Regions from separate parts of the Rhizobium sp. Leaf341 genome, predicted to be linked through region 2. Evidence: riboswitches for the same ligand, from Rfam matches in the RefSeq annotation. Region 2 holds a riboswitch; the other holds the start of a gene.

Region 1 (5,454 bases), on a different contig from region 2:
AGGTCTGGCGGATGACGTCGGACAAGGGCCGCTGTTCCGCATCATAGCGGATTGCGCCGTAGAGCGTATCGTTGCCGGTCAGGTCCAGCTCGGGCTGGTAGCCGAACAGCGCCGAAAGCGACGCCTGCGGATCGAGGTCGATCGCCAGCACCCGGTGGCCGGTGAGCGCCAGATATTGCGCCAGATGCACGGCGGAGGTCGTCTTTCCCGAACCGCCCTTGAAGTTGGTGACCGAGATGACCTGGAGCCGTTCGCCGGCGTCGGCATCCCGCCGCGGCAGATAGCCGCGCGCCTTGGCGACATGCCCCTTGGCCATGGCCTGGTCCGACAGATGCACGCGCAGCGCATTGATGTCGGCCAGCGAATAGAACCGACGGCCGCCGACCCCCGTCTCGGGCTGCGGCCCCTCCCCGGCGAGCGACAGCTGGCGCAGATAGCCGTCGGACACGCCGATCAGCTTGGCCGCCTCGCCGGAGGAAAACGGCCGCAGCGTCTTTGTCGACGTCGGCGGAAACAGCCGCTCGCGCATCGCCTTCAGCTGCTCCGACAGCGCGCTCGCGTCCGCGGCGATCGTCAGATCCGCCGAGGGCGCCGGCGCCTCGTCTTTCGGGCCGGTGCGTGTCGTGGGGGCCGGTTGGGCCATGGTGTCTCGTTCCTTGCTGTCTGCCGGCTTGCGCAGGAGGCGCGACCGACGGATGATGCGTATCGGGCTCAGGGGTGGACGCGCCGCCGCCCTGCCAGCGATTCTCGACCTTCAGGGTATACGTTGCGCCGCCCTATATACAGAGGAGGCAGTCCGTTACGCCGGCGGCCTTGATATTCGCCATCTGGCGTTAGAAGCTGAGGCCGCATGCGAGTCGCGTCAAGCGATTTCTGCGCCAGCCATTTTTGCAAGCCCCTCCTGTCCACAGCACCGTTCCTTGCCTGTCTGCTTCCTGTGCTGCGAGGGTAAAGCGCCACCGCACGCCGTGGAGAAAAAGCGTCGTCGCGTGTTGATCTGCATGGCATTTCTGGCATTCGCATCCCCGCAAACCGGACGGACTTTTGCGAGAGCGGGAAGTTGACAGCTGTCAACTTTGAACGACATCCCGCATTCCCGGGGACAAAGTTGACAGCTGTCAACTCGCTATCGCCGCGTCACGCCCGCCGCCGCTGACCCCGGCCGGCACCCCATTGCCCCACGGCATAGCCGCGCGCCCGTTTCTGCCGCAGAAGATCCATCATCGCGCAGACAGCTGCCTGCTCGTCCGGGAAGACATCCAACCGCGAGCGACCCACCGCACCGATCCGTCCCCATCGCCGCACAAGCACGACGTCGCCGAACAAGGAAGGCTCCAGCGACAGGGCGTAGAAGCGTGCCATGTTGCGTGCGGGATCGCAGCGCTCGAGATGCAGGTGGTAGCGGGACAGCGTCATGCCCGCATGCTCGCGCGCAGGGAGGCCAAGGTCCAACGAGACTTATGAATCGATCCGCCCTGTTTGATTCACGGTCGTGATCGAACGCGCTGCCCCCGCCCGTCTGGCGCTGCGGGGACGCCCTTGACGCCACGCGGGCTCCATGCAAGGTTGCGCATATTCACCAGGGGGGTCCCGGCAAGGGGCTGAGATACTGCTAGCGCGCGCAGGGACCCGTTGAACCTGATCCAGTTCATACTGGCGGAGGGACGGTGCGATGCAGGCAGACGTTCGGGCGTTCTCGTCCGGCACCGGCTGTGCGCCCCTTCCCCTTGCCGTTCCGGACCGGGTCTCCAACCCTTGGAGCGCCTCGCCATGACCTCTGTCGACCGATCCTGCCTTCCCCACGTTACCACCGGCCCGCTGCCCGCCTCGACAAAGGTGTTCACGCCGGGAACGCTCTACCCGGATCTCCGCGTGCCGATGCGCGCGGTATCGCTGCACGTCGATGCCGACGAGCCGCCCGTCACGCTCTACGATCCCTCCGGGCCCTATACGGATCCCGCCCAGAGCATCTCGATCGCGCGCGGCCTACCGCGTTTGCGCGACGCCTGGGTACGCGCCCGGAACGATGTCGTCGCCTATGACGGCCGGGCCGTGACGGCTGCCGACAACGGCTTTGCCGCCGGCGATCGTCTGACGCCGGCCTTTCCGACGCCCGTTGCTCCCTTGAAGGCATCGGGCAGGCGGGCGGTCACGCAGTTGGCCTATGCGCGTGCCGGCATCATCACGGCGGAGATGGAATACGTCGCCATTCGCGAAAACCTCGGCCGGCAGATGCAGCGGGAAGGGGGAGGCGAGGGTGCAGCCCGAAATAGCACGGGGCGGGATGGCGAAAGTTTCGGCGCCGCCATACCGGACCTTGTCACACCGGAATTCGTGTGCGCGGAAATCGCGGCGGGCCGGGCGATCATTCCCGCCAACATCAATCATGCCGAGCTCGAGCCGATGATCATCGGCCGGAATTTCCTCGTGAAGATCAACGCCAATATCGGCAATTCCGCCGTCACCTCGTCCATGGAGGAAGAGGTGGACAAGATGGTCTGGGCGATCCGCTGGGGCGCCGATACGGTCATGGACCTGTCGACCGGGCGCAATATTCACAACATCCGCGACTGGATCCTCCGCAATGCGCCAGTGCCCATCGGCACCGTGCCGCTCTACCAGGCGCTCGAGAAGGTCAACGGCGTCGCCGAGGACCTAACCTGGGAGGTCTATCGCGACACCTTGATCGAGCAGGCGGAGCAGGGGGTGGATTACGTCACCATCCATGCCGGCGTTCGGCGCGCCTATATTCCGCTGACGGCCAACCGGGTGACGGGCATCGTCTCGCGCGGCGGATCCATCATGGCGAAGTGGTGCCTGCATCATCGCCGCGAGAATTTCCTCTACACGCATTTTGCGGAGATCTGCGAGATCGCCCGGGCATACGACATGTCCTTTTCGCTGGGGGACGGGCTGCGACCGGGCTCGATTGCGGATGCAAACGATGCGGCGCAGTTTGCCGAACTGGAAACGCTCGGGGACCTCACGCGCATCGCCTGGGATCGCGATTGCCAGGTGATGATCGAAGGGCCGGGCCATGTGCCGATGCACAAGATCAAGGCCAATATGGACAAACAGCTCGCGGTGTGTGGCGAGGCGCCGTTCTACACCCTTGGCCCGCTGACGACCGATATCGCGCCCGGCTACGATCACATCACCTCCGGCATCGGCGCGGCAATGATCGGATGGTTCGGCACGGCCATGCTGTGCTACGTCACGCCGAAGGAACATCTCGGCCTGCCCGACCGCAAGGATGTCAAGACCGGCGTGATCACCTACAAGATCGCCGCCCATGCCGCCGATCTCGCCAAGGGGCATCCCGCGGCCCGGCTGCGCGACGATGCCCTGTCGCGGGCCCGCTTCGCATTCCGCTGGGAAGACCAGTTCAACCTCTCCCTCGACCCCGACACGGCGCGCGCCTTTCATGACGAGACCCTGCCGAAGGACGTCCACAAGTCCACCCCGTTCTGTTCGATGTGCGGACCCAAATTCTGTTCCATGCGCATCTCCCACGACATCCGCGCCGAGGCGCTGAGCGTCGGGTCTGCCGTCCCGGCGGCCGGCGGCGGGGAAGAGGGAAGGGGCGAGGGGGCCTGAGCGGATCGGCCCACACGCCGTCGACCGCGACGACGCTTGCCCGACGGTCTCCTCCGGCCGGGCGTGCGAGGCGGTTGGCCCCGGCGCGTCAAATCTGGCGCGTTACCTCTGGTGCGTTACCTGGCCGGCATGGATGGAGACGTCGGGGCGGCTGCGTCAGGTCGTTCGAAGTGCTGGAATATGAGCAGATCCGCATAGATTTTCGGGTTGATTTTTCGATTGCGTCGTGAACAGTATGGAAAAACACGGATCGGTTCACAACGGCGGACGGGTCCCGGCCGCATCACGGAGACACGGCATGAAACCCTCTCTCGTCCTCTCCACCGTCCTGTCGCTTCTCCTACCGCATGCTGCCCATGCAGGAGATTGTGCGGAACGGATCGCCACGATCACGCCGGGCAAGCTGACGGTCGCCGCCTACGACTATCCGCCCTTCACCTTCGCATCGCCGGACGGGACGATCACGGGGATCGACCCGCAGATCGTCACGCGGTTTGCCACCGACCATTGCCTCGACGTCGTCACGCAGGTGATGGATCCGGCCGCGACGATCCAGTCGGTGATCTCCGGCAAAGCGGACGTCGCGATCGGGAGCTGGAACCGCACGGAAAAGCGCCGGCAGGTGCTGGACCAATCCGCGCCGCTCTATATCGACCACATGGGGATCTACTCGAAGGCGGGCGACACGACCATCGCGGCGACCCTCGGCAAGAGGGCAGGGACCGTCACCGGGTTCTTCTGGGTCAGCGACCTGCAAAAGCTGTTCGGTTCGAACCTCAAGCTCTATCCGACCCCGGTGGCCTTGGCACAGGATCTCGCCGCCGACCGTCTGGACGTCGGGTTCCTCGGCTACAACGCCGGAAGCTACAATCAGAAGGCTCAAGGGGCGTATCCCGGCATCGCCATCAGGATCGCGGAACCCGATGATCGCATCCAGGCGACCGTCCTGCCGCCACAGACCACCGTGCTCTACACCAAGGGCAACACTTCGCTCGGGACGGCCCTCGATCTCAGCATTGCACACCAGCACGCCGACGGTTCGATGGCAAAGGCCGTCCAGGACGTCGGTTTCGATCCCGCCCTCCTCGACGTCGGTGCGCCACGATTTGTGAAATAGAGAATGCCCGGGCCGGATGCGTGGAGCAGCAAGGTCCAGGGCGCCGGCTCGACGTCGGGATCCGACACCGTGACGCGCCTGCATGGACGCTTGCCTGATTCCGGCCGGAGTCGCCGGCTGGAGCTGTCGTCGTTGCCCGCTGAAAGGAGACTTCCACCAAAATCCGGTGCCTGCTGATGGCTTTCGCGTGTCTCATGTTCGGCGCTTCGCACGTCGATGCCGCGACCGCGACCTGCGGCGAGAGCATCGACACCAAATGCGGAATCGAACTGCCAAACGGCATGTCGCTTTCCTATCTCGATATCGGGCCGAAGGGCGGGCGGACCATCGTCTTGCTGCACGGCCTGACCGACTCGGTGCTCACCTGGTTGCCGACGATAGAGGCCCTGCGGGCGCTGGATCCCACCCTGCGGATCGTCGCTCTCGACCAGCGCGGCCATGGCGGAAGCGGGATGCCCGCGGGCAAGGACTGCCCGAACGCACCAAAGACATGCTTTGCCATCAAGCAGTTCGCGCAGGACGCCATCGACCTGATGGATGCGCTCGGAATTTCCAAGGCGGCCGTGGTCGGTCCCTCCATGGGATCGTTCATAACCCAGCAGATTGCCCTGGACTTCCCGGACCGCATCGATGCCGCCACTCTCGTCTCGACCGGCGGCAGCTTGAAAGGAAACACGATGCTGGCCTCACGGCAGGGACAGCCGACAAGACGTCATACCACATCGTGCAGAGCGGCTTGG
Region 2 (5,454 bases):
TCGGCCGTGAACTTCTGAACCACGGTGTTCATGAGACAGTGGACGCGCGGACGCGCCTGCCGCACCCGCGCCAGGATATCCGCAGCGATCTGTGCACTAAGGCCGGTCATTTCAGCTCCACGGCAATTTCGGCGACATCCGGCGCTTTCGCGATCAAGCCCTCATCCTTCATGAAGGCGCCGAAGCGGGCATAGCGGCCCGTGTCGAGCGCCGCGGGACGCTTGGCGAACCGTGGCAGCGTGTCGAAAAAGGCGGTGCGGTTCAGCTCGTCGTCGAGGTTCGGATAGGCTTTGGCAAACACGGCCCAGGCCTCGTCCGGATGGTTGGTGAGAAAGATGGAGGCCTCCTCGACGGCTGCGAGGAAGCGCGGCAGCCGATCGTCCGAAAGGAGATCCCGATGCGTGACGAAGACGAGTTCGTCATAGGTCGGGATGCCGTGCTCCTCGAGGAAGAAGGCGCGTCCCGGATGACCCTCGAGCTTCATCTGGGTCAGCTCGAAATTGCGATATCCGCCGATCGTGGCATCGACGGCCCCGGAAATGAGCGACGGCGACAAGGAGAAGTTGACGTTGACGAGGTCGACATCGTCCTTTCCGAGCCCTGCAGACGCCAGCATGCGCTGAAGCAGCACGTCCTCGAAACCCGAAACCGAGTAGCCGACCTTGCGCCCCTTCAGATCCTTCAGGCTCTTGATCGGCCCGTCGGCGAGAACCGTCACCGTGTTCAAGGGTGTTTCGACCAGGGTCCCGAACCGCACGATCGGCAGGCCTGCTTCATGGTCGCGGTAGAGATTGGGCTGGTAGTGGATGCCGATATCCGCCTGCTTGGCCGCGACCAGCCGCGGCACGACCGACGGGTCGGCGGGCGGCACGAGCTCGACATCGAGCCCGGCCTTGGCAAACAGCCCCTTTTCCTGCGCGATCACCAGGGGTGCGTGGTCAGGATTGACGAACCATTCGAGCAGCACGGTCAATTTGTCGGCGGCTTGAGCGGAGGTGGTCAGAAGACCGGTCATGGCGAGCATCGTCGCGACGAGAAGGCGGATCATCAAGATCTCCAGGATGAGACGGTTTCAAAGGATTTGGGGGCCCGCCGCGGGCGGTCGCTCTCGCGCGCCCAGGGCGCAAGGCGAGACGTGAGGATATCGACCAGCAGGCGCAGGATGAGGGTTATGACGGCCAGCACCGCCATGGCGGCAAAGACGGTCGCGGTCTGCATGCGGGCATTGGCCTGCACCATGACAAAGCCGAGGCCGGCCGACGCCCCGACCCACTCGCCGACCACGGCCCCGAGCGGCGCCAGCGGCGCGGCGACCCGCAGGCCGGAGACAAGGCTTGGAAGCGCGAGCGGTGCGCGCACCGACACCAGCGCCTGCCAGTGCGTGGCCTGCGTCAGCGACACCGCGTCCACGATGTCCCGCTCCGTCCGGTTCAACCCGTCCGCAAAGGCGGAGGCGACGGGGAAGAAGATGATCAGCACCGTCATCGCGACCTTGGACGCCATGCCGAAGCCGAGCCAGACGACGAGGATCGGTGCGAGCACGAAAACCGGCAGCGCCTGGAGAACGAGAATCGTCGGCCAGACGAACGGTCCGAGGCGCGGATGCGCCGCAAGCACGAACGCCGTTCCCGCGCCGAGGGCCGCACCGGCCACGAGCCCGATCAGGATTTCCGAAAGGGTCACGAGGCTCTGCGCCATCAGGAAGGCGGGCTGGTCGCGAAACACCGCGACAACGGCCAGCGGCGACGGCAGCAGATAGGCCGGCGGCGAGAACGCGGCCGTGCCTGCCTGCCACAGCAGCACCAACACACCGAGCCCCAGGGCCGCATGCAGGGCGCGCACGGCTAGCCGTTCACCTGATGCGGCGGGAAAAGCGGACAAACGGGCGGCAGCATGAGCGATCTCCACATCGGCGACGGAGATCCAGGCGAGCGGAGAAGAGAGAAAGGGCCGTGGGCGGACACCTGTTTTCCGTTCCTACGCCGGTATGACCCGGATCAGGTTCATAACGGTTCGGCTTTCGCCATCTCAGCCCCTTGAAGGACACCCGTCGGAATGCCGCTAACCTATGAAAACAATGGGGTTTTTGTCAACACCCTTGTGCTGCGGAGCTGTACGCACTCGCCCATCAGTCTGAAACTGCTCATTTTAGTGCTCATTTTGCTCCCGCCCAAACACGCCGTTTAAAGCCTAAAGACAGGAAGTTGCAGTAATTCGAAATGATTTTGTATAACAACAGAATTTAAAATCATTTTTTAAATTCATTTTCCCAAAAAAATGCTAAATCCCTCACCGTAATCGGTAATTTTCTGCTGCTTTCGCTTCGCTTCTTCCTCAAGACGATGCATTCCGTCTCGATTCTCTGCTATGATGCTATGATGCTATGATGCTATGATGCTATGATGCTATGATGCCTTTCTATAGGTTTTGATCGCTTGATAGAGACCTCTAATGTAATGTTAAACTTCAGGGTCGATTGCCATTGATCAGTATCACAGAGACAAAGTAGGTGAGATCAGAGCCGCTTCTTACGCTCTTCGACTTCAACGCCAATGGATCGTCCGATAAGCCAGCCGATTAAAGCGAAGACGATGAGCGCCACGCCTCTACCTGATATCGCCCCGCCACTTGATGTAATCCCAAATCCGGGAATGAACAGGGCGATGAAGATGCCGATGACCATGCCCGTAGAGGCGCATCGGCGACGGGTCGATGACCAAGCAAGACGAGCGACGATTTCATTCATGCGGACAACCTCACGTTTGCTGCATGATGACCGGAGCGCTTGTGCAGGTAAAGCAATTGCGGATGCTGCAATTTTTTTCCGGCTAATGGCGGCTACAGCAGGAAAAAGATTTCCTATATGAGTCAACAGTTGCGGGATTGTCGTGGGCGCATTGGTTTTGATTGCCATTAATTGCCACATATTGACATTATGGCATTTCCAGCATACATATTTCCGCGTCTGCACAGATCGACTGAGGTTTCTCGCGTAGAGACTGATAGTGCGGATGTCGTCGGTTAATTCCGGTCACTTGCTTATGGCTGTGGGCTCTTAGGAGTTTGACTTAGTCGAGGATACCATATGGGGGGCGGCACAAACCGTCCCCCGCCTTTTTTAGCGGTATCGGATATTTTTCTTCGTGTGATGTGCCAGTCTTCCAAACGGCATTGATGTCACAACCCCTACTCTCTCATCCTTCACATAGGCACTTTCGATATGTGCGTCGAGATAATGGGATGGGCCGTCTATCGGCTGAACGTCCGAGTTTTTCAGGCTGAAGAAGACGCAATACCGCTGCGATGATCCGTTACGAATGAATAGCTGGAAAACGTGCTGGTTTCCTTTGGTAGTTGTACTTACCCTTGTCGTGGGCTTTGACATCACTGAGTTGATGATCTCGACAAGCCTTGGCGTTTCGATGTACCGCTCAGGGCAGAACACCCGGGTGTGATGCGGATCATACACGAGCACATCATCAGGACCTGCTTCATCAGGATCAACCTGTCGAGAGTAACAATGCGGGCTGTAGCGCACCCATACCTTAAACTGGAAGGGCGGATAATCAGGCTCGGTCCACGAAAAGTCATAAGACCGTTGGTCCAAATGCGATAAATCGTTGATGGTATTCCGGTAGAAAATGGTTTCGTGCGGCATAATTAGATGTCTCTAAAGTGGCGAAACCTCTATGCCACACAATCAGGGGCCTGACATTCTCTGATATTGGGAAGTACAGTGTGCTCGCGGCAAAAACCCGTGGGTGATGACGTTTCCCGAAACCCCGCAAGCCTGCCTTGCAAGCCCGCAGGCGCGCTTCAGCCCGGACGCGGCCAGTGCCGGATGCCGCCGGTCATCGTTTCCAACAGCTTCGACAGTTGCAGCACCTTGAGATCGGCGAAACGGGGGCCTACGATCTGCAGGCCGATCGGCAGGCCGGAGATGGAGAATCCCGCATTGATCGACGCCGCCGGCTGTTCCGACATGTTCCATGGGACGGTGAAGGCAATGTGCTCGAACGGCCGCTCCGGATCATTGGTCGGCGAGGCCCATTCGGCCGGATAGGAAACGATCGGATTGGTGGGCGAGATGACCGCATCCACGGTCGAAAAAAGACGGGCAGCGGCCCTGCGCATTTCCATCGTCTGCCCGAATCCTGCGACAGCGTCGACGCCGGTGACCGCGGCGCCCTTCTCTGCCCAGGCATAGATGTAGGGCAGGATCGCCGCCCGGCGTTCGGATGGGAGATCCCCGATATCGCCCCAGAACTTCGCTCGCCAGAAATGGTCGAGACCATCCAGCATCGCCCGCGTCAGGATTGGCCCGACGTCGAAGATCTCGGCCCCTGCCGCCTCGAAGTGCCGGGCCCCAGTCAGAACAGCGGCCTTGACCTCCGGCTCGGCTTCAAGACCGCAGCCGGCATCCAGCATCACGCCGATCCGCATGCCCCTGATGTCGATGTCGAGGTCCATCCAGTCGATGGTGTCCGGCGGCAGGCTTGTGGCATCCCGCTGGTCCGGCCGCGAGAGCGTGGCCATGGCAAAGGCGGCGTCTTCCACCGTGCGCGTCATCGGTCCGGCGCAACGGCCAACATAATAGGGGTCGATCGGGATACGGCCGTTGCTGGGCTTGAAACCGAAGAGCCCCGTCCAGCCGGCCGGCAGGCGGACCGACCCGCCGATATCCGTGCCGATGTGCAGAGGACCGTAACCCGCGGCACCGGCCGCAGCCGCACCGGCGCTTGATCCGCCGGGGTTCATCTCCGTATTCCAGGGATTGCGGCTCAGGGGATGAAAGCTCGACAGGCCGGAGGAGAGCATGCCGTAGTCCGGACAGGTGGTCTTGGCAAAGAGGACGGCGCCATCCTCTCTCAGTCGCGCGGCGACCGGCGCATCCGCTTCCGCGGGTTTCAGCACGGTGGCGGCGGTGCCGAGCGGCACAGGCGTGCCCTCCGTGGCGATCAGCTCCTTGAGCGTCACGGGAATGCCGTCGAGCGCGCCAAGCGGTTCGCCTTTCCGCCAGCGGGCGGTGGACGCCGCGGCCTGCGCGCGTGCCGCCTCCGGGTCATAGGCGTAGAGCGCGGATATGGAGGGCTCGAACGCGGCGATCCGCGCCTCGACGGCCTGCCAATAGTCCGATGGCGTCAGGGAAAGATCGGCAAAACGGGCGCGCAACTGCACGATGGTGGCGTCGAGAAGGTCGGTCATATCGTCTCCATCATCCGGCTGTCTCCGTTTCCAGCAGAACCTCTGCCCGGTGGCAGGCGGTCTGCCGGTCGGGCATGTCTGCGCCGTCACGAAGGACGCGCAGGTCCGGTCGCTCCGTGGAACACCGCGCGACGGCGAGCGGGCAGCGGTTGCGGAAGCTGCAGCCGACATCGAGATCGATCGCCGTCGAAACCGTCAGAGGCGCGCGGTCGGGCCGACCGAACCGGGTGACGTCCGGCTCGGCCTCGG

Evidence for each region. Region 2 has a riboswitch for thiamine pyrophosphate ahead of ASG03_RS18810 (ABC transporter permease). Riboswitches for the same ligand answer to the same signal wherever they lie in the genome.
Region 1: another riboswitch for thiamine pyrophosphate. It lies ahead of thiC (phosphomethylpyrimidine synthase ThiC); the one in region 2 lies ahead of ASG03_RS18810 (ABC transporter permease).

The regions. Positions count from the first base shown of each region.
Region 1 covers NZ_LMPE01000014.1:1,157-6,610, reverse strand. The annotation lists gene repA (plasmid partitioning protein RepA) at 1-643, opposite strand, end outside; gene ASG03_RS14325 (WGR domain-containing protein) at 1,138-1,416, opposite strand; TPP riboswitch at 1,572-1,683, shown strand; gene thiC (phosphomethylpyrimidine synthase ThiC) at 1,771-3,597, shown strand; gene ASG03_RS14315 (substrate-binding periplasmic protein) at 3,896-4,714, shown strand; gene ASG03_RS14310 (alpha/beta fold hydrolase) at 4,891-5,454, shown strand, end outside.
Region 2 covers NZ_LMPE01000015.1:885,295-890,748, forward strand. The annotation lists gene ASG03_RS18800 (hydroxyethylthiazole kinase) at 1-110, opposite strand, end outside; gene ASG03_RS18805 (ABC transporter substrate-binding protein) at 107-1,048, opposite strand; gene ASG03_RS18810 (ABC transporter permease) at 1,048-1,842, opposite strand; TPP riboswitch at 1,958-2,061, opposite strand; gene ASG03_RS21590 (hypothetical protein) at 2,516-2,914, opposite strand; gene ASG03_RS21595 (hypothetical protein) at 3,119-3,658, opposite strand; gene ASG03_RS18815 (amidase) at 3,817-5,205, opposite strand; gene ASG03_RS18820 (ABC transporter ATP-binding protein) at 5,216-5,454, opposite strand, start outside.